Regions from separate parts of the Peribacillus sp. RS7 genome, predicted to be linked through region 3. Evidence: a T-box and tRNA genes for the amino acid it is inferred to sense, from the RefSeq annotation. Region 3 holds a T-box; the other regions hold tRNA genes.

Region 1 (9,158 bases), 620 kb from region 3:
CATGTACCATGCTATTGGCCAAGGAAGCAGGGGGGGATGATAATGAAGGATATTATAGAGGGAAAAAGAAAAAAACGTTTTTTTGAAAAAAGTTTTAAAAAACATATTGCAAACATTTTTGGTACATGGTATATTATTTCTTGTCGCTAAGACAGCAACTTAAACAGCTAACAAGTTGTTGAAAAATATTTTTAAAAAAGTTGTTGACGAAACGTGACACAATGTGTTACATTATAGAGGTCGCTTCTGAGAGAAACGACAGAAATTGCTCTTTGAAAACTGAACAAAACAAAGCGCCAACGTTAAATTTTAAGTGAGCATACACTATCAAAAAAGCAAAATGAGCAAGTCAAACATTTCTTCGGAGAGTTTGATCCTGGCTCAGGACGAACGCTGGCGGCGTGCCTAATACATGCAAGTCGAGCGAATCGATGGGAGCTTGCTCCCTGAGATTAGCGGCGGACGGGTGAGTAACACGTGGGCAACCTGCCTATAAGACTGGGATAACTTCGGGAAACCGGAGCTAATACCGGATACGTTCTTTTCTCGCATGAGAGAAGATGGAAAGACGGTTTCGGCTGTCACTTATAGATGGGCCCGCGGCGCATTAGCTAGTTGGTGAGGTAATGGCTCACCAAGGCGACGATGCGTAGCCGACCTGAGAGGGTGATCGGCCACACTGGGACTGAGACACGGCCCAGACTCCTACGGGAGGCAGCAGTAGGGAATCTTCCGCAATGGACGAAAGTCTGACGGAGCAACGCCGCGTGAACGAAGAAGGCCTTCGGGTCGTAAAGTTCTGTTGTTAGGGAAGAACAAGTACCAGAGTAACTGCTGGTACCTTGACGGTACCTAACCAGAAAGCCACGGCTAACTACGTGCCAGCAGCCGCGGTAATACGTAGGTGGCAAGCGTTGTCCGGAATTATTGGGCGTAAAGCGCGCGCAGGTGGTTCTTTAAGTCTGATGTGAAAGCCCACGGCTCAACCGTGGAGGGTCATTGGAAACTGGGGAACTTGAGTGCAGAAGAGGAAAGTGGAATTCCAAGTGTAGCGGTGAAATGCGTAGAGATTTGGAGGAACACCAGTGGCGAAGGCGACTTTCTGGTCTGTAACTGACACTGAGGCGCGAAAGCGTGGGGAGCAAACAGGATTAGATACCCTGGTAGTCCACGCCGTAAACGATGAGTGCTAAGTGTTAGAGGGTTTCCGCCCTTTAGTGCTGCAGCTAACGCATTAAGCACTCCGCCTGGGGAGTACGGCCGCAAGGCTGAAACTCAAAGGAATTGACGGGGGCCCGCACAAGCGGTGGAGCATGTGGTTTAATTCGAAGCAACGCGAAGAACCTTACCAGGTCTTGACATCCTCTGACAACCCTAGAGATAGGGCTTTCCCCTTCGGGGGACAGAGTGACAGGTGGTGCATGGTTGTCGTCAGCTCGTGTCGTGAGATGTTGGGTTAAGTCCCGCAACGAGCGCAACCCTTGATCTTAGTTGCCAGCATTCAGTTGGGCACTCTAAGGTGACTGCCGGTGACAAACCGGAGGAAGGTGGGGATGACGTCAAATCATCATGCCCCTTATGACCTGGGCTACACACGTGCTACAATGGATGGTACAAAGGGCTGCAAACCTGCGAAGGTAAGCGAATCCCATAAAGCCATTCTCAGTTCGGATTGTAGGCTGCAACTCGCCTACATGAAGCCGGAATCGCTAGTAATCGCGGATCAGCATGCCGCGGTGAATACGTTCCCGGGCCTTGTACACACCGCCCGTCACACCACGAGAGTTTGTAACACCCGAAGTCGGTGAGGTAACCTTTATGGAGCCAGCCGCCTAAGGTGGGACAGATGATTGGGGTGAAGTCGTAACAAGGTAGCCGTATCGGAAGGTGCGGCTGGATCACCTCCTTTCTAAGGATAATTACGAGAGCGCTTTTGTTTTGTTCAGTTTTGAATGAGTAATTCATTCAGATAGGAAAGAAAAGCATCACGATGTGATGGATTCTTTCTGCTTTGTTCCTTGAAAACTAGATAATAGATAGAAGGCAATTAATTTTTTTCAAAGCATCTGTAAGATCTTTTTAACGGTTAAGTTAGAAAGGGCGCACGGTGGATGCCTTGGCACTAGGAGCCGATGAAGGACGGGACTAACACCGATATGCTTCGGGGAGCTGTAAGTAAGCTTTGATCCGGAGATTTCCGAATGGGGAAACCCACTGTTCGTAATGGAACAGTATCTTTACCTGAATACATAGGGTACTGAAGGCAGACCCGGGGAACTGAAACATCTAAGTACCCGGAGGAAGAGAAAGCAAATGCGATTTCCTGAGTAGCGGCGAGCGAAACGGAATTAGCCCAAACCAAGAGGCTTGCCTCTTGGGGTTGTAGGACACTCAACATGGAGTTACAAAGGAACGGGGTAAATGAAGTGACCTGGAAAGGTCCGTCAAAGAAGGTAAAAACCCTGTAGTTGAAACTTCGTTCCCTCCTGAGTGGATCCTGAGTACGGCGGGACACGAGAAATCCCGTCGGAAGCAGGGAGGACCATCTCCCAAGGCTAAATACTCCCTAGTGACCGATAGTGAACCAGTACCGTGAGGGAAAGGTGAAAAGCACCCCGGAAGGGGAGTGAAATAGATCCTGAAACCGTGTGCCTACAAGTAGTCAAAGCCCGTTAATGGGTAATGGCGTGCCTTTTGTAGAATGAACCGGCGAGTTACGATTTCATGCGAGGTTAAGTTGATAAGACGGAGCCGCAGCGAAAGCGAGTCTGAATAGGGCGAATGAGTATGAGGTCGTAGACCCGAAACCAGGTGATCTACCCATGTCCAGGGTGAAGTTCAGGTAACACTGAATGGAGGCCCGAACCCACGCACGTTGAAAAGTGCGGGGATGAGGTGTGGGTAGCGGAGAAATTCCAATCGAACCTGGAGATAGCTGGTTCTCTCCGAAATAGCTTTAGGGCTAGCCTCAAGATGAGAGTATTGGAGGTAGAGCACTGATTGGACTAGGGGCCCCCAACGGGTTACCGAATTCAGTCAAACTCCGAATGCCAAATACTTATTCTTGGGAGTCAGACTGCGAGTGATAAGATCCGTAGTCGAAAGGGAAACAGCCCAGACCACCAGCTAAGGTCCCAAAGTATACGTTAAGTGGAAAAGGATGTGGAGTTGCTTAGACAACCAGGATGTTGGCTCAGAAGCAGCCACCATTTAAAGAGTGCGTAATAGCTCACTGGTCGAGTGACTCCGCGCCGAAAATGTACCGGGGCTAAACGTATCACCGAAGCTGTGGATTGACACCATTAGGTGTCGATGGTAGGAGAGCGTTCTAAGGGCGTTGAAGTCAGACCGGAAGGACTGGTGGAGCGCTTAGAAGTGAGAATGCCGGTATGAGTAGCGAAAGAAGGGTGAGAATCCCTTCCACCGAATGCCTAAGGTTTCCTGAGGAAGGCTCGTCCGCTCAGGGTTAGTCGGGACCTAAGCCGAGGCCGAAAGGCGTAGGCGATGGACAACAGGTTGATATTCCTGTACCACCTATACATCGTTTGAACGATGGGGGGACGCAGAAGGATAGGGTAAGCGCGCTGTTGGATATGCGCGTCCAAGCAGTTAGGCCGGAAACGAGGCAAATCCCGTTTCCATTAAGGCGGAGCTGTGATGGCGAGGGAAATATAGTACCGAAGTTCCTGATTCCACGCTGCCAAGAAAAGCCTCTAGTGAGATGTAAGGTGCCCGTACCGCAAACCGACACAGGTAGGCGAGGAGAGAATCCTAAGGTGTGCGAGAGAACTCTCGTTAAGGAACTCGGCAAAATGACCCCGTAACTTCGGGAGAAGGGGTGCTTTTTAGGGTGAATAGCCCGGAAAAGCCGCAGTGAATAGGCCCAGGCGACTGTTTAGCAAAAACACAGGTCTCTGCGAAGCCGCAAGGCGAAGTATAGGGGCTGACACCTGCCCGGTGCTGGAAGGTTAAGGGGAGAGGTTAGCGCAAGCGAAGCTTTGAACCGAAGCCCCAGTAAACGGCGGCCGTAACTATAACGGTCCTAAGGTAGCGAAATTCCTTGTCGGGTAAGTTCCGACCCGCACGAAAGGTGTAACGATCTGGGCACTGTCTCAACGAGAGACTCGGTGAAATTATAGTACCTGTGAAGATGCAGGTTACCCGCGACAGGACGGAAAGACCCCGTGGAGCTTTACTGCAGCCTGATATTGAATTTTGGTACAGCTTGTACAGGATAGGTAGGAGCCTGAGAAGCCGGAGCGCTAGCTTCGGTGGAGGCGTTGGTGGGATACTACCCTGGCTGTATTGAAATTCTAACCCGCGCCCCTTATCGGGGTGGGAGACAGTGTCAGGTGGGCAGTTTGACTGGGGCGGTCGCCTCCTAAAGAGTAACGGAGGCGCCCAAAGGTTCCCTCAGAATGGTTGGAAATCATTCGTAGAGTGTAAAGGCACAAGGGAGCTTGACTGCGAGACCTACAAGTCGAGCAGGGACGAAAGTCGGGCTTAGTGATCCGGTGGTTCCGCATGGAAGGGCCATCGCTCAACGGATAAAAGCTACCCCGGGGATAACAGGCTTATCTCCCCCAAGAGTCCACATCGACGGGGAGGTTTGGCACCTCGATGTCGGCTCATCGCATCCTGGGGCTGTAGTCGGTCCCAAGGGTTGGGCTGTTCGCCCATTAAAGCGGTACGCGAGCTGGGTTCAGAACGTCGTGAGACAGTTCGGTCCCTATCCGTCGCGGGCGCAGGAAATTTGAGAGGAGCTGTCCTTAGTACGAGAGGACCGGGATGGACGCACCGCTGGTGTACCAGTTGTCTTGCCAAAGGCATAGCTGGGTAGCTACGTGCGGACGGGATAAGTGCTGAAAGCATCTAAGCATGAAGCCCCCCTCAAGATGAGATTTCCCATGGCGCAAGCTAGTAAGATCCCTGAAAGATGATCAGGTTGATAGGTCAGAGGTGGAAGCGTGGCGACATGTGGAGCTGACTGATACTAATAGATCGAGGACTTAACCAACGCTTTAAAAAAATGAAATACCTTCTTATTATCTAGTTTTGAAGGAATGAAAATTTCTTCTTGCATTTTTTCGAAAAGACGTTATAATAATATATGTCTTGAAAAAATGTTAACATTGTTTGGTGACGATAGCGAAGAGGTCACACCCGTTCCCATTCCGAACACGGCAGTTAAGCTCTTCAGCGCCGATGGTAGTTGGGGGTTTCCCCCTGTGAGAGTAGGACGTCGCCAAGCAGGTTTTATATGGAGGATTAGCTCAGCTGGGAGAGCATCTGCCTTACAAGCAGAGGGTCGGCGGTTCGATCCCGTCATCCTCCACCATTTTACACCTGCCGGTGTAGCTCAACTGGTAGAGCAACTGACTTGTAATCAGTAGGTTGGGGGTTCAAGTCCTCTTGCCGGCACCATTTTTTGAAATAGTACAAGCACGAGCCATTAGCTCAGTTGGTAGAGCATCTGACTTTTAATCAGAGGGTCGAAGGTTCGAATCCTTCATGGCTCACCATTTTATATGCGGGTGTGGCGGAATTGGCAGACGCACCAGACTTAGGATCTGGCGCCGCAAGGCGTGGGGGTTCAAGTCCCTTCACCCGCATCTTTCATGCGGAAGTAGTTCAGTGGTAGAATACAACCTTGCCAAGGTTGGGGTCGCGGGTTCGAATCCCGTCTTCCGCTCCACTTTTCGTATGTGCCGGGGTGGCGGAACTGGCAGACGCACAGGACTTAAAATCCTGCGGTAGGTGACTACCGTACCGGTTCGATTCCGGTCCTCGGCACCATCTTAATATGCGCCCGTAGCTCAATTGGATAGAGCATCTGACTACGAATCAGAAGGTTGTAGGTTCGACTCCCGCCGGGCGCACCATGTTTTATTGCGGGAAGTAGCTCAGCTTGGTAGAGCACTTGGTTTGGGACCAAGGGGTCGCAGGTTCGAATCCTGTCTTCCCGACCACGTGATTTTTAATGAATGGGGCCTTAGCTCAGCTGGGAGAGCGCCTGCCTTGCACGCAGGAGGTCAGCGGTTCGATCCCGCTAGGCTCCACCATTTTTCAATCAGATACTTATATTATATTGGCGGTGTAGCTCAGCTGGCTAGAGCGTACGGTTCATACCCGTGAGGTCGGGGGTTCGATCCCCTCCGCCGCTACCAATAAATATAAGGACCTTTAGCTCAGCTGGTTAGAGCAGACGGCTCATAACCGTCCGGTCGTAGGTTCGAGTCCTACAAGGTCCACCATATGCATTTTTTAAAGCCGTGGAGGTATACCCAAGTTCGGCTGAAGGGATCGGTCTTGAAAACCGACAGGGGAGTCAAATCCCGCGGGGGTTCGAATCCCTCTACCTCCTCCATTTTTTTAAAAAGCAGCAAGTTGTTTTGAAACAACCTTACATAGAGGAAGCGAAAAAACAATATACACGAAAACTTGATGCAAATCGTTTCATTATTACCGTCGCGGGGTGGAGCAGTCCGGTAGCTCGTCGGGCTCATAACCCGAAGGTCGCAGGTTCAAATCCTGTCCCCGCAATTATTAGGTCCCGTGGTGTAGCGGTTAACATGCCTGCCTGTCACGCAGGAGATCGCGGGTTCGATTCCCGTCGGGACCGCCATTTTTTAAATTTAGTACAAATGTGGCTCAGTAGCTCAGTCGGTAGAGCAAAGGACTGAAAATCCTTGTGTCGGCGGTTCGATTCCGTCCTGAGCCACCATATCTTTCATATTACGGCGGTTGTGGCGAAGTGGTTAACGCACCTGATTGTGGTTCAGGCATTCGTGGGTTCGATTCCCATCAGTCGCCCCATTTCGCGGGTGTAGTTTAGTGGTAAAACCTCAGCCTTCCAAGCTGATGATGAGGGTTCGATTCCCTTCACCCGCTCCAAATATGGGCCTATAGCTCAGCTGGTTAGAGCGCACGCCTGATAAGCGTGAGGTCGATGGTTCGAGTCCATTTAGGCCCACCATATTCATATTGTTCCGCAGTAGCTCAGTGGTAGAGCATTCGGCTGTTAACCGAACGGTCGTAGGTTCGAGTCCTACCTGCGGAGCCATGGGGAAGTACTCAAGAGGCTGAAGAGGCGCCCCTGCTAAGGGTGTAGGTCGCGCGAGCGGCGCGAGGGTTCAAATCCCTCCTTCTCCGCCATTTGGCCCGTTGGTCAAGCGGTTAAGACACCGCCCTTTCACGGCGGTAACACGGGTTCGAATCCCGTACGGGTCATAACAAAAAAGGAAGCATACATTCATGTATGCTTCTTTTTTTCATTTCTTTTCATTGATATAAGTATCTTTTTGTTTATAAGGAATGTCTCCAAGCTGGGAATCGATATTTTCTTCATCTAATGTATCTTCATATTCCTTTTGCTTTTTGTTCGGTATATCCACCCTATTTTTTCCTTCGATATCATTTGCTGCAAATCCTTCATAGTCTTCAGGAAATCCATCCGTTTCATCTTCGGTTTTATAAAGATCATTATAATTGTCATGATCGCCGGTGTAATCAGATGGTGTTTCGGATGTACCGAATTTGGCGACTTCACCAAAGCTATCCTCTTTATCCACTATTTCATTTCCATGACGATTTTCAAAATGATCACCCTTGGATGGAATCAATATATCCTCTTCCACTGGTCGGTCTTGTGCAGTAGGCCGTTCTGGGGCATGCTCGACACAGTAAAGAGTGCTTGGGATCGCTTCAAGCCTATCGATGGGTATTTCTATATTGCAGGTTTTACAATGGCCATACGTACCCTCTTCTATGGCATACAATGCTTCTTCGATTTTCTCCATTTCAGATTGTGCATGCTCATCCAGTGCTTGGTTCCGTTCCATCTCGAATAATTCCGTTCCTAGGTCAGCAGGATGATTATCATAGGATGATAATTCCCCTACGGATTCAGTCTGGCTTTTATCCAGAACGGATTGTTCATCATTTTGAATCCTGTTTCCAAGCTCATCTTTTTCTTGAAGCAGTTCTTTTTTGAATTTTTGCATTTGCTGTTTGGTTGCCATATCCGTTTCACTCCTTCTAAAGTCCATATCTCATTTTATATTGGTAAGATGGTTGTATTATCTATTACCCGAATCGTAGTATAGGAAAACAAAATGGAACGGAAGATAGAAAAAAGACTGAGCGGATGAGCTCAGTCCTTAGTGATCATATTAGATAGCTGATGAATAATCCAATGGCCATGAGTAAGCCAAAGAAGGTGTTCGTCTGGGCCGTGGCTTTCATTGCTGGCACCATGGTGATCGGCTGCGTTTTACCTACGAAGCCTTTGATTGCGGCCATGGCTTTCGGGATGCTTAGGAAGGCAAGGAGAATCCACGCTGTTACGTTTCCGGTAAGGACTAACCCAACCAGCCATAGATAAGAGAAGGCAAACATGATTGCCATGAATTTCAGGGCGTTTTTCCTGCCCATCACTACAGGCATGGTTTTGCGGCCATGTGCCTTATCCCCATCATGGTCACGGAGGTTATTGGATAAGTTGATCAACCCGACCAATATTCCACTTGGAATGGCAATTAAGATGGCTGTTGAGGAAACATGACCGGTTTGAATGAAAAAGGCGATCAGGATTATCAAAAAGCCCATGAACAATCCAGAAAAAAGTTCCCCGAATGGTGTATATGAAATGGGTAGGGGACCGCCTGTATAAAGATAGCCGACAAGCATGCAAACCAGTCCTACTGCAGCAAGCCACCAAGATGATGCGGCACAGATATAGATTCCGATTATGAGTGCGATGGCATACATGCCAAGGGCCAAGGTCATGATGAGTTTGGGGGTCATCCCATGACGGACGATTCCGCCACCGATGCCTACGGATTCCTCCGTATCCAAGCCTCGCTTGAAATCATAGTATTCATTGAATAAATTGGTTGCAGCTTGAATCAGGATACTTGCAATCATCATGGCAGCGAATAGTAACCAATTCACTCCATCATCCAAAAGTGCAATCACAGTTCCAAGTAAGACCGGGACAAAAGCTGCGGTTAGTGTATGTGGACGAATTAACTCCCACCAAATCTTCCAGGTCCGTTTAAGGGGAAGTCCGTCGTATTCTGTTTGCATTATTTCTCTCCTCAAAATCATTATTGGTTCTCTCGAAATTATAACAAATATTGAAATGTTGCACAAAAGGT
Region 2 (9,158 bases), 2.1 Mb from region 3:
CGGTGTAAGAATAACTCCTCAACGCCATGCGATACTTGAGTATTTGATAAGCTCCATGTCCCACCCTACCGCGGATGATATATATAAAGCGCTGGAAGGCAAGTTTCCAAATATGAGCGTGGCGACAGTTTATAATAACCTGCGTGTTTTCCGGGAGGTAGGCTTGGTAAAAGAACTTACTTATGGTGATTCTTCAGCCAGGTTTGATTTCGTAACGACGAATCATTATCATGTAATCTGTCAAACCTGTGGGAAAATTGTGGATTTCGACTATCCTGCATTGGATGAAGTCGAGCATTTCGCGGCACAAGTCACCGGTTTCAATGTCAGTCACCATCGGATGGAAATCTACGGCGACTGTACGGATTGTGCGAAAAAAGAAACGCATTAAAAAAAGTTCCTCCACTTGGTTGGAACTTTTTTTCATGTCTCGAAGAAATGATACAATTGTTAAGGTCTCATGATAGGTAAATCAGCAAGCTGGAACCCCTCTAATCATGCAGGCTTTTGCGATTATATTTTTCGTTAAATTCTTCGCCTTCCAACTTTTTGTCAAGGGTCAAGGGTTCTTCACAATGCATGCAAATATCTACACGCCCTAATATTTTTGTAGGTTTGCTGCAGTTAGGACAGACAACCTGGATCGTTTTTGTAGAAAGCATTCCAATCCAAAAATAAACCCCGGTGCTTGCGATTATGAATAAAAGGCCAAGCCCCATGAAAAGTGTCATGACAACTGGATGTGATTTGAAGAAAAGCCCGATATACATTACGATAAAGCCGATGAAAATCAAACTCAAAGCAAATGTACGTATTTTATTGATTTTGCTAGAATGTTTAGCCATGGATTGTCCCTCCTAAAATATAACTTTAACTATAACATAAACAATGGATGGAACAAAAAAGAAATAAAGGATACTTATTACTTTTGAATTGAAATGGTTTGGGGTAAGGGAAATAAGCAGGAAAATGAAGAGTTTTGTCGAAACTTAAAAAAAAAAGGTTTTGGAGGAATTTATGATGGAAGATATCCTTCGCCCGATTTATCAAGAGCGAGCAAGCTTAAAATCTACACTTGGAATCTTGTTAATAGAAAAAAGAGAAGATAATAGCCCGATTACCGATACATTTGACTACATCCTATTTGTGATTGCAGACGAAGCCCAAGAGGCCGTGTTTTTAAAACACTACACTTATCAGGATAAAAAGGCAGCCTTACATATCGTAAAGGAAGACCAGTTAAAAGAATGGCTCCTATTAGGGACGAACCGCAAAGTGGTTGACTGGATTTATAATGGGAAGGTCCTTTTTGACCGGAATGAATATTTGGACCGTTTGAAAACCGAAATCCGCGAGTTCCCCTTCTATGGAAGGAAGTTAAAGATGGGGATGGAGTTCGCGAAGTTAATTCGCAGGTACATGGATGGGAAAAGCTTTTTTGAAAAAGGTCATTATCTTGAGGCATACAACCATATCGTTCATTCCCTACATCACTTGGCACGTTTGGAAATAATAGAACAAGGCTTTTATCCGGAGGTTACGGTCTGGAACCAAGTGAAGCAAATGGAACCTGAGATCTACAAGTTGTATAAAGAATTGATCAGCAGTGAGGAAACTCTTGAAAAAAGATTGGAGCTTCTATTCCTTGCGAGTGAATTTCTTATTTATTCGAGGACGAATGCAGGTTCACAGCATTTGGTAGAAATAATGGGGACGAAAGAAGATCCGTGGACGATTGCGGAGCTTATGGAGCATCCGGAAGTTAAGTTTTATTCAGTCGACCTAGGCGTTCTGTTGGAATATTTGATAGAGAAGAAGGTAATCGATGTCATCAAAGCGGAGACAAAAGGACACGAGGTTTATCATCGGTTTTATCGAGTGTCAAAAAACTTTTAAAAAAATGTGTTTTTATTGTTGACCAATAATAATATAGGTGTTATATTAATACATGTCGCTGCGGGACATCAGCTTTCGCAGCTTCATCAAAAAAAATAAAATAAAAAAACATGTTGACAACAGAGTTGATAACATGATAAGATGTAAAAGTCGCTTACGAAGTAAACGACAACGAAATTGCTCTTTGAAAACTGAACAAAACAAAGCGCCAACGTTAAATTTTAAGTGAGCACACACTATCAAAAAAGCAAAATGAGCAAGTCAAACATTTCTTCGGAGAGTTTGATCCTGGCTCAGGACGAACGCTGGCGGCGTGCCTAATACATGCAAGTCGAGCGAATCGATGGGAGCTTGCTCCCTGAGATTAGCGGCGGACGGGTGAGTAACACGTGGGCAACCTGCCTATAAGACTGGGATAACTTCGGGAAACCGGAGCTAATACCGGATACGTTCTTTTCTCGCATGAGAGAAGATGGAAAGACGGTTTCGGCTGTCACTTATAGATGGGCCCGCGGCGCATTAGCTAGTTGGTGAGGTAATGGCTCACCAAGGCGACGATGCGTAGCCGACCTGAGAGGGTGATCGGCCACACTGGGACTGAGACACGGCCCAGACTCCTACGGGAGGCAGCAGTAGGGAATCTTCCGCAATGGACGAAAGTCTGACGGAGCAACGCCGCGTGAACGAAGAAGGCCTTCGGGTCGTAAAGTTCTGTTGTTAGGGAAGAACAAGTACCAGAGTAACTGCTGGTACCTTGACGGTACCTAACCAGAAAGCCACGGCTAACTACGTGCCAGCAGCCGCGGTAATACGTAGGTGGCAAGCGTTGTCCGGAATTATTGGGCGTAAAGCGCGCGCAGGTGGTTCTTTAAGTCTGATGTGAAAGCCCACGGCTCAACCGTGGAGGGTCATTGGAAACTGGGGAACTTGAGTGCAGAAGAGGAAAGTGGAATTCCAAGTGTAGCGGTGAAATGCGTAGAGATTTGGAGGAACACCAGTGGCGAAGGCGACTTTCTGGTCTGTAACTGACACTGAGGCGCGAAAGCGTGGGGAGCAAACAGGATTAGATACCCTGGTAGTCCACGCCGTAAACGATGAGTGCTAAGTGTTAGAGGGTTTCCGCCCTTTAGTGCTGCAGCTAACGCATTAAGCACTCCGCCTGGGGAGTACGGCCGCAAGGCTGAAACTCAAAGGAATTGACGGGGGCCCGCACAAGCGGTGGAGCATGTGGTTTAATTCGAAGCAACGCGAAGAACCTTACCAGGTCTTGACATCCTCTGACAACCCTAGAGATAGGGCTTTCCCCTTCGGGGGACAGAGTGACAGGTGGTGCATGGTTGTCGTCAGCTCGTGTCGTGAGATGTTGGGTTAAGTCCCGCAACGAGCGCAACCCTTGATCTTAGTTGCCAGCATTCAGTTGGGCACTCTAAGGTGACTGCCGGTGACAAACCGGAGGAAGGTGGGGATGACGTCAAATCATCATGCCCCTTATGACCTGGGCTACACACGTGCTACAATGGATGGTACAAAGGGCTGCAAACCTGCGAAGGTAAGCGAATCCCATAAAGCCATTCTCAGTTCGGATTGTAGGCTGCAACTCGCCTACATGAAGCCGGAATCGCTAGTAATCGCGGATCAGCATGCCGCGGTGAATACGTTCCCGGGCCTTGTACACACCGCCCGTCACACCACGAGAGTTTGTAACACCCGAAGTCGGTGAGGTAACCTTTATGGAGCCAGCCGCCTAAGGTGGGACAGATGATTGGGGTGAAGTCGTAACAAGGTAGCCGTATCGGAAGGTGCGGCTGGATCACCTCCTTTCTAAGGATAATTACGAGAGCGCTTTTGTTTTGTTCAGTTTTGAATGAGTAATTCATTCAGATAGGGAAGAAAAACATCACGATGTGATGGATTCTTTCTGCTTTGTTCCTTGAAAACTAGATAATAGATAGAAGGCAATTAATTTTTTTCAAAGCATCTGTAAGATCTTTTTAACGGTTAAGTTAGAAAGGGCGCACGGTGGATGCCTTGGCACTAGGAGCCGATGAAGGACGGGACTAACACCGATATGCTTCGGGGAGCTGTAAGTAAGCTTTGATCCGGAGATTTCCGAATGGGGAAACCCACTGTTCGTAATGGAACAGTATCTTTACCTGAATACATAGGGTACTGAAGGCAGACCCGGGGAACTGAAACATCTAAGTACCCGGAGGAAGAGAAAGCAAATGCGATTTCCTGAGTAGCGGCGAGCGAAACGGAATTAGCCCAAACCAAGAGGCTTGCCTCTTGGGGTTGTAGGACACTCAACATGGAGTTACAAAGGAACGGGGTAAATGAAGTGACCTGGAAAGGTCCGTCAAAGAAGGTAAAAACCCTGTAGTTGAAACTTCGTTCCCTCCTGAGTGGATCCTGAGTACGGCGGGACACGAGAAATCCCGTCGGAAGCAGGGAGGACCATCTCCCAAGGCTAAATACTCCCTAGTGACCGATAGTGAACCAGTACCGTGAGGGAAAGGTGAAAAGCACCCCGGAAGGGGAGTGAAATAGATCCTGAAACCGTGTGCCTACAAGTAGTCAAAGCCCGTTAATGGGTAATGGCGTGCCTTTTGTAGAATGAACCGGCGAGTTACGATTTCATGCGAGGTTAAGTTGATAAGACGGAGCCGCAGCGAAAGCGAGTCTGAATAGGGCGAATGAGTATGAGGTCGTAGACCCGAAACCAGGTGATCTACCCATGTCCAGGGTGAAGTTCAGGTAACACTGAATGGAGGCCCGAACCCACGCACGTTGAAAAGTGCGGGGATGAGGTGTGGGTAGCGGAGAAATTCCAATCGAACCTGGAGATAGCTGGTTCTCTCCGAAATAGCTTTAGGGCTAGCCTCAAGATGAGAGTATTGGAGGTAGAGCACTGATTGGACTAGGGGCCCCCAACGGGTTACCGAATTCAGTCAAACTCCGAATGCCAAATACTTATTCTTGGGAGTCAGACTGCGAGTGATAAGATCCGTAGTCGAAAGGGAAACAGCCCAGACCACCAGCTAAGGTCCCAAAGTATACGTTAAGTGGAAAAGGATGTGGAGTTGCTTAGACAACCAGGATGTTGGCTCAGAAGCAGCCACCATTTAAAGAGTGCGTAATAGCTCACTGGTCGAGTGACTCCGCGCCGAAAATGTACCGGGGCTAAACGTATCACCGAAGCTGTGGATTGACACCATTAGGTGTCGATGGTAGGAGAGCGTTCTAAGGGCGTTGAAGTCAGACCGGAAGGACTGGTGGAGCGCTTAGAAGTGAGAATGCCGGTATGAGTAGCGAAAGAAGGGTGAGAATCCCTTCCACCGAATGCCTAAGGTTTCCTGAGGAAGGCTCGTCCGCTCAGGGTTAGTCGGGACCTAAGCCGAGGCCGAAAGGCGTAGGCGATGGACAACAGGTTGATATTCCTGTACCACCTATACATCGTTTGAACGATGGGGGGACGCAGAAGGATAGGGTAAGCGCGCTGTTGGATATGCGCGTCCAAGCAGTTAGGCCGGAAACGAGGCAAATCCCGTTTCCATTAAGGCGGAGCTGTGATGGCGAGGGAAATATAGTACCGAAGTTCCTGATTCCACGCTGCCAAGAAAAGCCTCTAGTGAGATGTAAGGTGCCCGTACCGCAAACCGACACAGGTAGGCGAGGAGAGAATCCTAAGGTGTGCGAGAGAACTCTCGTTAAGGAACTCGGCAAAATGACCCCGTAACTTCGGGAGAAGGGGTGCTTTTTAGGGTGAATAGCCCGGAAAAGCCGCAGTGAATAGGCCCAGGCGACTGTTTAGCAAAAACACAGGTCTCTGCGAAGCCGCAAGGCGAAGTATAGGGGCTGACACCTGCCCGGTGCTGGAAGGTTAAGGGGAGAGGTTAGCGCAAGCGAAGCTTTGAACCGAAGCCCCAGTAAACGGCGGCCGTAACTATAACGGTCCTAAGGTAGCGAAATTCCTTGTCGGGTAAGTTCCGACCCGCACGAAAGGTGTAACGATCTGGGCACTGTCTCAACGAGAGACTCGGTGAAATTATAGTACCTGTGAAGATGCAGGTTACCCGCGACAGGACGGAAAGACCCCGTGGAGCTTTACTGCAGCCTGATATTGAATTTTGGTACAGCTTGTACAGGATAGGTAGGAGCCTGAGAAGCCGGAGCGCTAGCTTCGGTGGAGGCGTTGGTGGGATACTACCCTGGCTGTATTGAAATTCTAACCCGCGCCCCTTATCGGGGTGGGAGACAGTGTCAGGTGGGCAGTTTGACTGGGGCGGTCGCCTCCTAAAGAGTAACGGAGGCGCCCAAAGGTTCCCTCAGAATGGTTGGAAATCATTCGTAGAGTGTAAAGGCACAAGGGAGCTTGACTGCGAGACCTACAAGTCGAGCAGGGACGAAAGTCGGGCTTAGTGATCCGGTGGTTCCGCATGGAAGGGCCATCGCTCAACGGATAAAAGCTACCCCGGGGATAACAGGCTTATCTCCCCCAAGAGTCCACATCGACGGGGAGGTTTGGCACCTCGATGTCGGCTCATCGCATCCTGGGGCTGTAGTCGGTCCCAAGGGTTGGGCTGTTCGCCCATTAAAGCGGTACGCGAGCTGGGTTCAGAACGTCGTGAGACAGTTCGGTCCCTATCCGTCGCGGGCGCAGGAAATTTGAGAGGAGCTGTCCTTAGTACGAGAGGACCGGGATGGACGCACCGCTGGTGTACCAGTTGTCTTGCCAAAGGCATAGCTGGGTAGCTACGTGCGGACGGGATAAGTGCTGAAAGCATCTAAGCATGAAGCCCCCCTCAAGATGAGATTTCCCATGGCGCAAGCTAGTAAGATCCCTGAAAGATGATCAGGTTGATAGGTCAGAGGTGGAAGCGTGGCGACATGTGGAGCTGACTGATACTAATAGATCGAGGACTTAACCAACGCTTTTTAAAAAATGAAATACCTTCTTATTATCTAGTTTTGAAGGAATGAAAATTTCTTCTTGCATTTTTTCGAAAAGACGTTATAATAATATATGTCTTGAAAAAATGTTAACAATGTTTGGTGACGATAGCGAAGAGGTCACACCCGTTCCCATTCCGAACACGGCAGTTAAGCTCTTCAGCGCCGATGGTAGTTGGGGGTTTCCCCCTGTGAGAGTAGGACGTCGCCAAGCTTATATTGTTCCGCAGTAGCTCAGTGGTAGAGCATTCGGCTGTTAACCGAACGGTCGTAGGTTCGAGTCCTACCTGCGGAGCCATTATTGGAGAGCTGTCCGAGTGGCCGAAGGAGCACGATTGGAAATCGTGTAGACGGGTAACCCTGTCTCAAGGGTTCAAATCCCTTGCTCTCCGCCATTTTATACCTGGCCCGTTGGTCAAGCGGTTAAGACACCGCCCTTTCACGGCGGTAACACGGGTTCGAATCCCGTACGGGTCACCATTTCGATAACATATTGGAGGATTAGCTCAGCTGGGAGAGCATCTGCCTTACAAGCAGAGGGTCGGCGGTTCGATCCCGTCATCCTCCACCATTTTCAATAAGATCAGATTGTTTCTGCATTGAAACGTTCAACACGAAAATCTGATGCATAATAGCAACATTATTAACGTCGCGGGGTGGAGCAGTCCGGTAGCTCGTCGGGCTCATAACCCGAAGGTCGCAGGTTCAAATCCTGTCCCCGCAATCTATGGTCCCGTGGTGTAGCGGTTAACATGCCTGCCTGTCACGCAGGAGATCGCGGGTTCGATTCCCGTCGGGACCGCCATTTTTATTGTTTGGCTCAGTAGCTCAGTCGGTAGAGCAAAGGACTGAAAATCCTTGTGTCGGCGGTTCGATTCCGTCCTGAGCCACCATAGTAGTGCCGGTGTAGCTCAACTGGTAGAGCAACTGACTTGTAATCAGTAGGTTGGGGGTTCAAGTCCTCTTGCCGGCACCATGTTTCATCCATATGCGGAGGGGTAGCGAAGTGGCTAAACGCGGCGGACTGTAAATCCGCTCCTTCGGGTTCGGCAGTTCGAATCTGCCCCCCTCCACCATCTTTCTAACAGGGGTATAGTTTAAAGGTAGAACAGAGGTCTCCAAAACCTCCAGTGTGGGTTCGAGTCCTACTACCCCTGCCAATTTAAATCCTATAATGGCGGTTGTGGCGAAGTGGTTAACGCACCTGATTGTGGTTCAGGCATTCGTGGGTTCGATTCCCATCAGTCGCCCCATTTTTTATTAAATCATGGTATAATGAATACAACGTTAATGGGCTATAGCCAAGCGGTAAGGCAACGGATTTTGATTCCGTCATGCGAAGGTTCGATCCCTTCTAGCCCAGCCATATGCGAAAGTAGTTCAGTGGTAGAATACAACCTTGCCAAGGTTGGGGTCGCGGGTTCGAATCCCGTCTTTCGCTCCAAAAACGTTGGCGGCATAGCCAAGCGGTAAGGCAGAGGTCTGCAAAACCTTTACCACCGGTTCGATTCCGGTTGCCGCCTCCAACATACATGCCGGTGTGGCGGAATTGGCAGACGCGCACGACTCAAAATCGTGTTCCTCTGGAGTGCCGGTTCGACCCCGGCCACCGGTATCATGAAACAGCCAAGAGTGCTGTTGTATCAAGGCCTTACACTTAATTGTGTAAGGCCTTTTTTCATTTTTCTCACACTACAGATTTGACACTAATAATGTGCGGAGGTCATGTGCGGTGAGTAAACGGAGAATATTGCTTACAGAAGATGAAATAAAAATCGTTAACAAAACTATGTATGCTACCACAGATGAAGATGCACTTAAATTATTTTTTGAAGATTGCAAACTAAGGAATTTACGTCCAAAGTCATAGATTTATTTATTTTTATTTTCTAATTCCTCAACTCTCCTTTCCATGTTCTTTATTTTTTTGATTGAGTGAAGGGCGAGACCTAAAGCTATTCCACCTAAAGTGAATGCTGGAAAAACAAAAAAAGTAAACCATTCCATCTTTTAACCCCCCCTAAAAGCATTGTGTATAAATTGCAATCCTATAGGGTTTATTATGAAGAGAATTAACCCCCATTCTTAATTGTTCTGATGGTATAGTATATATAAACATTAAGCATAAAAGTATAAATTTACCAAAATCAGAACATAACGAATTGACTGTTGTTATAGTCATAAAAGATATAGTTTAAAGAACCGTTGCTCTTACGAAAAAAAAAACGAATGGGTCAAAGAGCACTAACTCTACCATTCGTTCCGAAAACAATGATTTCAGATTTCAATATTCATAGCAGATAGCTCTGCTT
Region 3 (9,158 bases):
AACTGGGGGCCAAAGTCATTTACGGATCTGGGACTGTAACAGGCATGCATGTTTCCGGACATGCCTATCAGGAAGAGTTAAAGCTCATGCTTACCCTGATGAAACCTAAGTATTTCATACCCATTCACGGGGAGTATCGGATGCTGCACCAACATCGACTACTAGCTGAGTCTGTCGGGGTGGAGAAGGACAATACTTTCATCATCAATAATGGAGATGTCGTTGATATTGAAAACTCGGTCGCCCGTCAAACGAGAAAGGTCGCTGCCGGCAATACCTTTGTTGACGGTGTGGGCGTTGGTGATGTTGGAGAAATCGTTCTGCGGGACCGTAAGCAGCTTTCCGAAGATGGGATGCTCGTAATCGTCATAACACTAAGCAAGACGGAAAGAAAAATAGTATCAGGACCCGATACCATTTCCCGTGGATTTGTATATGTTCAAAATTCCGAAGAGCTCCTGAGACATGTAAATCGTCTTGTTACGAAAACGGTCAACGATTTACAAAGTGATAAAATATACCGATGGAATATCATTAAACAAACCATAAAGAAGGAACTGGGGCAATATCTCTTTACCCAAACTAAGAAAAAACCAATGATCCTTCCGATAATCATTGAGATTTAGCGCCAACACATAAAAAGGAACTCGACTTCATATAGTCGAGTTCCTTTTTTTCAATCCAGTTCCGATTTACTGGCTTTTGCGGCCATCGCCTTATTCTTATTCCAAACCTTGAACTTCATGAAAACGGCAGCAAGACCGATGATCACGATGAATAAAAGGCTGATGAAAAACCCTGGTCGTATTTCTTTTTCAAGCAGCGTGCCACTGACAGCGGCAAAAATTAGAAGAAGTCCGAAAACGGCCGTAATCTTACTCCAAATCTTATTTTCCAAGATTTTGAATGAAGAAAGAATGATGAATGCCCAGTTATACAAAAGTAATATTCCAGCAGATGTTGTAATGTATTCATAAATCTTGCCTGGCAGGAGCAAGGCAGTGATGATCGATCCTAAAAGACCTAGGGCTCCAAGCCCTAGTGAGGGCAGTGGAAGATCCTTGAATTTCTTGATCTTTTGCATGAATACCGAGGGTGCATTCCCATCATTGGAGAGCGTTACCAATAGATTGGTTACACCAAATAGTGAAGCGGTCATCGTCGAGAATCCGGCAATGATGATCGCACCATTAAAAACGTGCGGGAAAAACGTCAGGTGATAACTGTCCAATGCCGAAACGAATGGGCTTTCTTTTTCACTGAATGCCCCTAACGATATCATGGTCACGGCTAACCCCAATGAAACGACATATATTATAGTAAGAACCAAAAGCATGATTGTCCCTGCCTTTGGAGCATCTTCTTTCTTTTTAAGCTGCATCGCCATCAGTCCAATGACCTCAATGCCGCCAAACGCATAAAAAGCATAGATAAGGGATGTCCAAAACCCTTTTAGCCCTTTTGGGAATAATTCATTGTACGTATTCGGAAATGAGGGCGGTTTCCCTCCATTAAGACCAAACCAGCCGAAAACGGCACATATTGCAATAATGATAAACATTACGATCGCTGCTGTCTTAATTACCGCAAGGATGTTTTCCACTCTGTCGAACCCTTTTGTTCCCAGCAATACCACCACGATTGAAACAATGGCAAAACCTGATGCAAATAGCCACAGCGGTACTTTAGGGAACCAAAATTGTGATAATAGCGAAAGAGCAGTAAGCTGACTTCCCATGATCAATATATTGGAGGACCAATAATTCCAGCCACAGCTAAAGCCAGCCCATCTTCCAAATGCTTTATTGGCATAATAACAAAAAGAACCCTCTTGAGGATCGGCAGCTGTCATCTTAGCAAGTAGATTATAAACGATGTAGGTACCTAGTGCAGCCAATACAAATGAAAATACAATGGATGGCCCCGTCGTTTTAATCCCTATAGTCGATCCAAGGAAATACCCTGTCCCGATCGTACAGCCTACACCGACCAATGATAGCTGCCACCATTTCATATCGCCTTGTTGTTCACCTGATGCATTAGAATCTTGGACAGCCTTCCCTTTCGCTGAACTGCAATTGGCTTTTGTCGTCATGACATTACCCCCTTCCATCATTCATAGTGTTGATAATGCCACAATGAATTATGCAAGGAAGAAGTTTTCAAATACCCTACCTTATGTAATAAACTAAAGCATTTTACTTTATGATATGATGGCAAAAATACCTTGATAAGCAAAATAAACCCCAAAGCCTACCAATGATAATCCAGAGATGATCGAAATCGCCATTAAGCTTTTTTCATTTAAAAACCTGCGAAATCCATTCGTTAATGCCGCTACAAAAAAATCCCAGCAGGTAAGACCAAGAAAAATCATCCCGCTATAGATGAAAAGTTGGGATGTCCCATAACTTGAAGCTGTTTTAGCCAAAACTGATCCATATATCCCTAACCAAAATAAAATCGATAATGGGCTGGTCACTGACATAATGAAACCAGTTAAAAAACAGGATAATAAAGAATCTCTATTCCTGTATTGATTTAATGTTATCGTATTAACCCGTAAAACACTTTCGACCCCAGAATAAATTAGCACAAATCCGCCAAAAAGCCATAGAAAGATTTGGACAATCGGAATTTCTAAAAACCGTACCATACCTACATACACTAAAATCATGAACAAGGCATCTGCGATCATCGACCCTACCCCTACGATCCAAGCATGCCAAAACCCGTTCTTGATCCCTTTATCGATACGAGCAGAATTCACCGGACCAATCGGTGCTGCAAGGGTAAGCCCCAAGAAAAAATAACTCAGCAGTAAATGTACACTCAAAAAGCATCACTCCTTCGAGCTAGTTAATAACTTGTACATTCTATGTGACACCCCCTCACCTATAACCTCTTGCTGAAAAAAATTTAGATGGGATAACACTTTTCACGCGAATTACACACAAAAAAAGCCGTGTGGAAAAACCCGGCTTTTTTGAATTTTCCTTAGTATGCTTTTCGAAGTCTTTTAGTTAGCAGCTGCTTCTTTTTTGTCTGAACTAATGAATTTCATAACAATCAATACAATGCATATACCAATGATTCCCGAAATGATATAGGTCATATTGACATGATTTTTCATGACAAGGGACATAACCGGTGGGCCTGCGGCAACTCCGATGAACCTAGATGACATGTAGAAAGAGGTAATCGTCCCCCGCTGTTCCTTTTTTATATTTTGAGTGATGATTGCGTCGAGTGTCGGCAATAACGCACCAATTGCTATGCCAACTAGGCTCGTTATGAGTAATAGAAGGAAAACCTTTTCTTTTGTAAAACCGACAAAAACAAGGCTGATTGAAAGGACAGCTATACTGATCATGATGATCATTTTCATGATTGGTAATTCTCCCTTGATTTTTTTCCCTGCAACATAAGAAGATACACAAAGAAAAAACAGCGGGATCGCTATCACGAAACCTTTTTTGACTCCATGCAAATCATGGACTTTTTCAAGGTTGTCAGACAAAAAGAAAAGAACACCGAACAAAACCAACATGACAAATACACCAATCAGGAAAACTGTATATAACCATTTTCCCTCCTGCTTGAATATTTTTTTCGTATCATGCCAGAATTCTTTAAATTTCTTCGGTTCATCCTTCTCCTTTGGTACCTTTATAAAGAAAAAGACCAAGACAATAGATATTAAACTGAAGAATGAAATCGAGAAGAATGGTAAAAACCAGATAAATGCGGCAAAAAGGGAACCCAATATTGGACTCAGGACTTTACCAAATGTATTCGAGGTTTCAATGATACCCAGGCAAGAACTGGTTTTTTCATCATCATCCTTGTATAGGTCCCCCACTAGAGGCAAAATGATTGGCGAGGCTCCAGACGCACCAATCCCTTGCAATACTCTCCCAATGATGATCCATGTATAGGGATCATCCATTTTCCATGATGCATAACCCGCGATCAAGCCGCCGATTAGGGCAAGGACAAGGCTTGGCAGGATCACCATCTTCCTTCCGAATCGATCTGATAAATAACCAGCAATAGGAATTAAGAAAATAGATGCAACAGAATAGCTTGTAATCACCATACTTGATTGAAATGAAGATATTCCCACCTTTTCCTCGAAAATCGGCAAAACAGGGATAAGCATTGAATTTCCTAGTGTCATTACCAATGGAATCGATGCCATACTGATGAGACACCACACGCTTACATTATTTTTTTGCTCCTCATGACCTTCCATACTTACACTCCTCATCCATTATAAAAGCAATAAAAGGTAACCTATCTGTGTAACCAATTTGTTGTGCATCATTTTTTAGATGTCTTTAATTATTATGTTATAGGGCAATAATATTTATTCAGTGCCAAAATTACCCCTTTAGGACTTCCCCTTCTAGTTTGCCTCGACTTTAAAATATGGATTCATTCTACTTTAAACCAAAAAACCCATTCTTTAAATGAATGGGTTTCCCTGCATTTCAAACGTCACTCGATTACAAGGTTTAACCAGTTGAAAGTCTTTCTTCAAAATGATCCTTAATTTCATTAATAGCAATATCAGTATGCATGATATCAAGGATTGTTTTGTACTTATTTGGCATTGATAATTTCGGCATAATTATCCTCCAATTCCCTTTTGAACATAGCGCATGCATTTAATTTGACGTCTTTCCATTTGACTAAATTACATTATGAAGGACCTTTCTCTGTTGTTACAAAAAGGGTCTCTACCAAGTGCAGCAAACCCGACTAAATTCACCATATCCACTCAAAAAAAGGACTAAAAAGGTGGTACAAGTCCAATTGTTTGAATACATTCAATTAACGAAGATGTAACAAACGATGAGGTGATGAATTGGGTGTTTTTTTCAGCTATGTATTATTGGGCTTATCACTGGCAGCTCCTATCGGTCCCATTAACGCTGCACAATTGGACAAAGGGATCAAGAAAGGTTTTTGGCATGCCTGGGTTTTTGGCTGGGGTGCCATTTTAGCGGATTTTGTTTTTATAGCCCTCGTCTTTTTCGGTGTCGTCCACTTTTTGGACAACTCCTTCATGAAGACATTTTTGTGGCTCTTTGGCTTTTTCGTCCTGACCTATACCGGAATCGAAAGTCTACTTAGTGCGGGTAAGATTGAAGTGAATGAACGAAAAGCAAAAGATTCCCTTTTTTCTTCATTCCTAACAGGATTCATCATGTCCCTTTCGAATCCTTTATCCATTTTGTTTTGGCTGGGGATTTATGGATCGATTCTCGCAAACTCCGCATCAAAATATGATATGGATCATTTACTTTTATACAGTTCAGGAATCCTTATCGGCCTCTTAGCCTGGGATTTCACAATGGCCATCATCGCCAGCACCTTCAGACGTTTCTTATCCAAACCCATTCTAATGGGCATCTCGATCATTTCAGGAATATCCCTTATAGGGATTGGCATTTACTTTTCCATCCAGGCAGCCAAAGTTTTGTTTACATAAAGATTTAAGGAGATGTAAGCATTTACTCGTGAATTTTGGTGCTTTACTCGTGAATTTCAGGCATTTACTCGTGAGTTTGGAGGATTTACTCGTGAATTTCGATGCTTTACTCGTGAGTTCGTAATAATTATCTTACTTTTTATAAAATAGGCCGCCTATTTTATTGTCCATAATTGTCCATGTCGGACACTAGCCCCTCTTTGTTCATAGTCTGAAGGGTAAACACAAAGGGAGGATTTCTTGAATGTATAATAATTACGGTTATTACAATTATAATGTTCCATATTATTATGATAATTCTTATGCTAATTTGCCTTATTATGATGACAGACTGCCAGTACAAACACTGGTACCAGTAGCCACTATTCAGTCACATTTAAACGCAGGCCGACAAGGTCATTGTTTCAGAGGTTTTTGGGGTAACTCCCAGCACACCTTTATTTTGATGGGAATAAATAATGTTACTAATATGGTACAGATACTCGAAGGCGGCATTCCAAATGAGGTTCATCATACAGATATAGTCGGATTACAATACCTAGGATTAACCTGCCCTGTCGGTGGCGGTGGCCAAGGTGGCGGCCAAGGCGGCGGTCAAGGTGGCGGTCAAGGTGGTGGCCAAGGCGGTGGCCAAGGCGGTGGCCAAGGTGGTGGCCAAGGTGGTGGCCAAGGTGGTGGCCAAGGTGGCCCGGGGGGTAACTGTTTCCAGCAGTTCATTCCTGGCGTTGGCTGGGTATGGATTTGTAGATAAAATAAGACAGCCGATTTATTCGGCTGTCTTATTTTATGGGTATTTATGGAAACGCAAGCATTTACTCGTGAGTTTCGTGCTTTACTAGTGAATTTCGTGCATTTACTCGTGAGTTCCACCCATTTACTCGTGAATTTCGTGCATTTACTCGTGAATTTCGTGCATTTACTCGTGAGTTTCGTGCTTTTACTCGTGAGTTCCGGATTAAGCTCCTTTCTTGTTAGATGCTCCGTTCTTTTATTTGCTGGACCATTTTATTGATGAACCGTTCAATTGCGACATTTTCAAATTCTTGTTCCCCGTATTTCCGGACATTCACTTCATTTTCTTTCTCCTCTTTATCGCCAAGGACCAGCATATATGGAATTTTCATTATCTGAGCTTCCCTGACTTTATACCCCATCTTTTCATTCCGATCATCAATTTTCACTCTTATGCCTTGATTCTTCAGTTCTTTTTGAACCTTTAAACAATAATTCAAATGAACTTGTGAGACAGGGATGATCTGTACTTGCACGGGGGCAAGCCATACCGGAAAAGCACCGGCAAAATGTTCAATCAGGATTCCAAAAAAACGATCGATCGATCCAAATATGGCACGATGAATGACGACAGGACGAACCTTTTCATTATTTTCATCGATGTAAGTCAGATCAAATTTATCGGGCATCTGAAAATCAAGTTGGATTGTTGCACATTGATGGCTTCGTTTTAATGCATCTTTAATATGAAAATCAATTTTCGGTCCATAAAATGCCCCGTCCCCTTCATTTAATTGATAATGTATCCCGATGCTTTCCAGAACATTTTTCAAGGCTGTTTCAGAAGCTTCCCAAAGGGAATCTTCGCCCATTAAATCCTCTGGACGAGTCGAGAGTTCCACCGAATACTCGAAACCAAAAGTGCGATACACCTTATCAATCAGATGAAACACTTGTTTAATTTCACTTTCGATTTGATCCTGCCGAACAAAAATGTGGGCATCATCCTGACAAAATGTACGGACCCGCAACATCCCGTTCAACGCACCGCTATATTCATGACGGTGGACTTGACCGAACTCGGCCATCCGGATGGGTAAATCCCTGTAAGAATAAAGATTGTTTTTGAAAATAAGCATATGACCTGGACAGTTCATTGGCTTCATAGCGAATTTTGTTTGATCCACCTCAGTGAAGTACATATTCTCATGGTAATGATCCCAGTGACCCGATTGTTCCCATAACTGCTGGTTCATCATGAAAGGAGTCCGAACTTCGTCGTAATCAGCTTCAGTCTGGATCTCCCGCGAGAACTTCTCCAATTCATTTCTAACGATTTGTCCTTTCGGTAAATAAAACGGCATTCCAGGAGCTTCCTCCGAAAACATGAATAACTCCAACTGCTTCCCTAATTTGCGGTGATCTCGTTTGGCCGCCTCCTCCAGGAATTTAAAATGATCCTGTAAATCTTTTTTCTTTCGGAAAGCCACGCCATACACCCTTTGAAGAACTTCATTTTGATTGTCTCCCCGCCAATAGGCTCCCGATACACGAGTCAATTTGAACGATTTTACAAATGATGTGGATGGAAGGTGGGGTCCTCTGCAAAGATCGACGAATTCCCCCTGTTGATAGATCGTTAGTTTTTCATCTTTAGGGATATTCTTTGCTATATCCAGTTTGAATGACTCCCCTCTATCCTGGAATAACTTCACAGCTTCTGCATAAGACACTTCGATCCTTTTAATTTCCAGATTTTCACTTATGATATGTTCCATCTCTTTTTCAATAGCTTGTAAATCTTCTGAGCTCAAAGGATGATCTAACTTAAAATCATAGTAAAAACCATCTTCTACGACTGGCCCCATCCCTAATTCCACATTTCGGTATAATCTTTTCACAGCCTGTGCCAAAACATGCGCCGATGTATGTCGCAAAACTTGTAATCCTTCATCCGAATCCAGATTCAAGATTGACAGTTCGGCATCCTTATTCAACTTGTGACTTAGATCAACCAGTTGTTTATCCAGTTTTCCTATTACTGCCTTTTTCCTTAAACTTGGGCTGATGGACCCTGCCACACTTTCCACTGTCATCCCTTGCGGATATTCCTTTTGCTGACCATCCGGGAATTGAACTTTAATCATTTTTTCACCCATCACATAAACACCCCTTTTTAGTAATAAAAAAACGCACCCATCCCTATATAAGGGACGAGTGCGTTTATACCCGTGATTCCACCCAATTTCCCATAAGCAAGAAAACACTCATGGCTCTGGAGCTTTTAACGCAGCTTAGACGATATCAGTTACTCTCGTTCACCGATATAGCTCAAAGGCGGTAAATCATTTTCCTAAGCCAGGAAGTTCGCAGCTGCCCTTCCCTCTCTGCAGACCGTAAAAATGATTCATGTCCTTATCATGGCAATATTTTTATATAAAAAAAACGCACCCATCCCTATATAAGGGACGAGTGCGTTATACCCGTGATTCCACCCAATTTCCCATAAGCAAGAAAACACTCATGGCTCTGGAGCTTTTAACGCAGCTTAGACGATATCAGTTACTCTCGTTCACCGATATGGCTCAAAGGCGGTAAATCATTTTCCTAAGCCAGGAAGTTTGCAGCTGCCCTTCCCTCTCTGCAGACCGTAAAAATGATTCATGTCCTTATCATGGCAATATTTTTATATAAAAAAAACGCACCCATCCCTATATAAGGGACGAGTGCGTTATACCCGTGATTCCACCCAATTTCCCATAAGTAGATTACTCATGGCTCTGGAGCTGTAACGTAGCTTAGACGATATCAGTTACTCTCGTTCACCGATATGGCTCAAAGGCGGTAAATCATTTTCCTAAGCCAGGAAGTTTGCAGCTGCCCTTCCCTCTCTGCAGACCGTAAAAATGATTCATGTCCTTATCAATGC

The links. A T-box is a leader RNA that pairs with one kind of tRNA and senses whether it is charged. The one in region 3 lies ahead of thrS (threonine--tRNA ligase), so its partner is inferred to be a tRNA-Thr.
Region 1: it has a tRNA-Thr gene. The T-box ahead of thrS (threonine--tRNA ligase) is inferred to sense a tRNA for this amino acid. The anticodon was not compared.
Region 2: it has a tRNA-Thr gene. The T-box ahead of thrS (threonine--tRNA ligase) is inferred to sense a tRNA for this amino acid. The anticodon was not compared.

What each region holds. Positions count from the first base shown of each region.
Region 1 covers NZ_CP168135.1:1,448,058-1,457,215, reverse strand. Annotated here, with positions in the region: rRNA gene ACDZ29_RS07560 (16S ribosomal RNA) at 359-1,909, shown strand; rRNA gene ACDZ29_RS07555 (23S ribosomal RNA) at 2,085-5,017, shown strand; rRNA gene rrf (5S ribosomal RNA) at 5,136-5,251, shown strand; tRNA gene ACDZ29_RS07545 (tRNA-Val) at 5,263-5,338, shown strand; tRNA gene ACDZ29_RS07540 (tRNA-Thr) at 5,349-5,424, shown strand; tRNA gene ACDZ29_RS07535 (tRNA-Lys) at 5,447-5,522, shown strand; tRNA gene ACDZ29_RS07530 (tRNA-Leu) at 5,531-5,612, shown strand; tRNA gene ACDZ29_RS07525 (tRNA-Gly) at 5,621-5,695, shown strand; tRNA gene ACDZ29_RS07520 (tRNA-Leu) at 5,708-5,796, shown strand; tRNA gene ACDZ29_RS07515 (tRNA-Arg) at 5,806-5,882, shown strand; tRNA gene ACDZ29_RS07510 (tRNA-Pro) at 5,893-5,969, shown strand; tRNA gene ACDZ29_RS07505 (tRNA-Ala) at 5,987-6,062, shown strand; tRNA gene ACDZ29_RS07500 (tRNA-Met) at 6,091-6,167, shown strand; tRNA gene ACDZ29_RS07495 (tRNA-Ile) at 6,178-6,254, shown strand; tRNA gene ACDZ29_RS07490 (tRNA-Ser) at 6,275-6,367, shown strand; tRNA gene ACDZ29_RS07485 (tRNA-Met) at 6,470-6,543, shown strand; tRNA gene ACDZ29_RS07480 (tRNA-Asp) at 6,550-6,625, shown strand; tRNA gene ACDZ29_RS07475 (tRNA-Phe) at 6,649-6,724, shown strand; tRNA gene ACDZ29_RS07470 (tRNA-His) at 6,741-6,816, shown strand; tRNA gene ACDZ29_RS07465 (tRNA-Gly) at 6,821-6,894, shown strand; tRNA gene ACDZ29_RS07460 (tRNA-Ile) at 6,900-6,976, shown strand; tRNA gene ACDZ29_RS07455 (tRNA-Asn) at 6,989-7,063, shown strand; tRNA gene ACDZ29_RS07450 (tRNA-Ser) at 7,065-7,155, shown strand; tRNA gene ACDZ29_RS07445 (tRNA-Glu) at 7,159-7,230, shown strand; gene ACDZ29_RS07440 (TraR/DksA C4-type zinc finger protein) at 7,272-8,021, opposite strand; gene ACDZ29_RS07435 (1,4-dihydroxy-2-naphthoate polyprenyltransferase) at 8,167-9,087, opposite strand.
Region 2 covers NZ_CP168135.1:2,906,033-2,915,190, forward strand. Annotated here, with positions in the region: gene perR (peroxide-responsive transcriptional repressor PerR) at 1-391, shown strand, start outside; gene ACDZ29_RS14575 (YgzB family protein) at 492-845, opposite strand; gene ACDZ29_RS14580 (nucleotidyltransferase-like protein) at 1,021-1,896, shown strand; rRNA gene ACDZ29_RS14585 (16S ribosomal RNA) at 2,167-3,717, shown strand; rRNA gene ACDZ29_RS14590 (23S ribosomal RNA) at 3,893-6,825, shown strand; rRNA gene rrf (5S ribosomal RNA) at 6,945-7,060, shown strand; tRNA gene ACDZ29_RS14600 (tRNA-Asn) at 7,070-7,144, shown strand; tRNA gene ACDZ29_RS14605 (tRNA-Ser) at 7,150-7,241, shown strand; tRNA gene ACDZ29_RS14610 (tRNA-Glu) at 7,252-7,326, shown strand; tRNA gene ACDZ29_RS14615 (tRNA-Val) at 7,342-7,417, shown strand; tRNA gene ACDZ29_RS14620 (tRNA-Met) at 7,497-7,570, shown strand; tRNA gene ACDZ29_RS14625 (tRNA-Asp) at 7,576-7,651, shown strand; tRNA gene ACDZ29_RS14630 (tRNA-Phe) at 7,664-7,739, shown strand; tRNA gene ACDZ29_RS14635 (tRNA-Thr) at 7,747-7,822, shown strand; tRNA gene ACDZ29_RS14640 (tRNA-Tyr) at 7,839-7,922, shown strand; tRNA gene ACDZ29_RS14645 (tRNA-Trp) at 7,933-8,006, shown strand; tRNA gene ACDZ29_RS14650 (tRNA-His) at 8,024-8,099, shown strand; tRNA gene ACDZ29_RS14655 (tRNA-Gln) at 8,138-8,212, shown strand; tRNA gene ACDZ29_RS14660 (tRNA-Gly) at 8,216-8,290, shown strand; tRNA gene ACDZ29_RS14665 (tRNA-Cys) at 8,299-8,372, shown strand; tRNA gene ACDZ29_RS14670 (tRNA-Leu) at 8,381-8,461, shown strand; gene ACDZ29_RS14675 (hypothetical protein) at 8,719-8,853, opposite strand; gene ACDZ29_RS14680 (hypothetical protein) at 9,124-9,158, opposite strand, start outside.
Region 3 covers NZ_CP168135.1:830,407-839,564, forward strand. Annotated here, with positions in the region: gene ACDZ29_RS04280 (ribonuclease J) at 1-626, shown strand, start outside; gene ACDZ29_RS04285 (amino acid permease) at 677-2,014, opposite strand; gene ACDZ29_RS04290 (LysE family transporter) at 2,204-2,836, opposite strand; gene ACDZ29_RS04295 (MFS transporter) at 3,020-4,255, opposite strand; gene ACDZ29_RS04300 (LysE family transporter) at 4,871-5,497, shown strand; gene ACDZ29_RS04305 (hypothetical protein) at 5,943-6,248, shown strand; gene ACDZ29_RS04310 (hypothetical protein) at 6,294-6,509, shown strand; gene thrS (threonine--tRNA ligase) at 6,469-8,376, opposite strand; T-box leader at 8,436-8,660, opposite strand; T-box leader at 8,691-8,914, opposite strand; T-box leader at 8,945-9,158, opposite strand, start outside.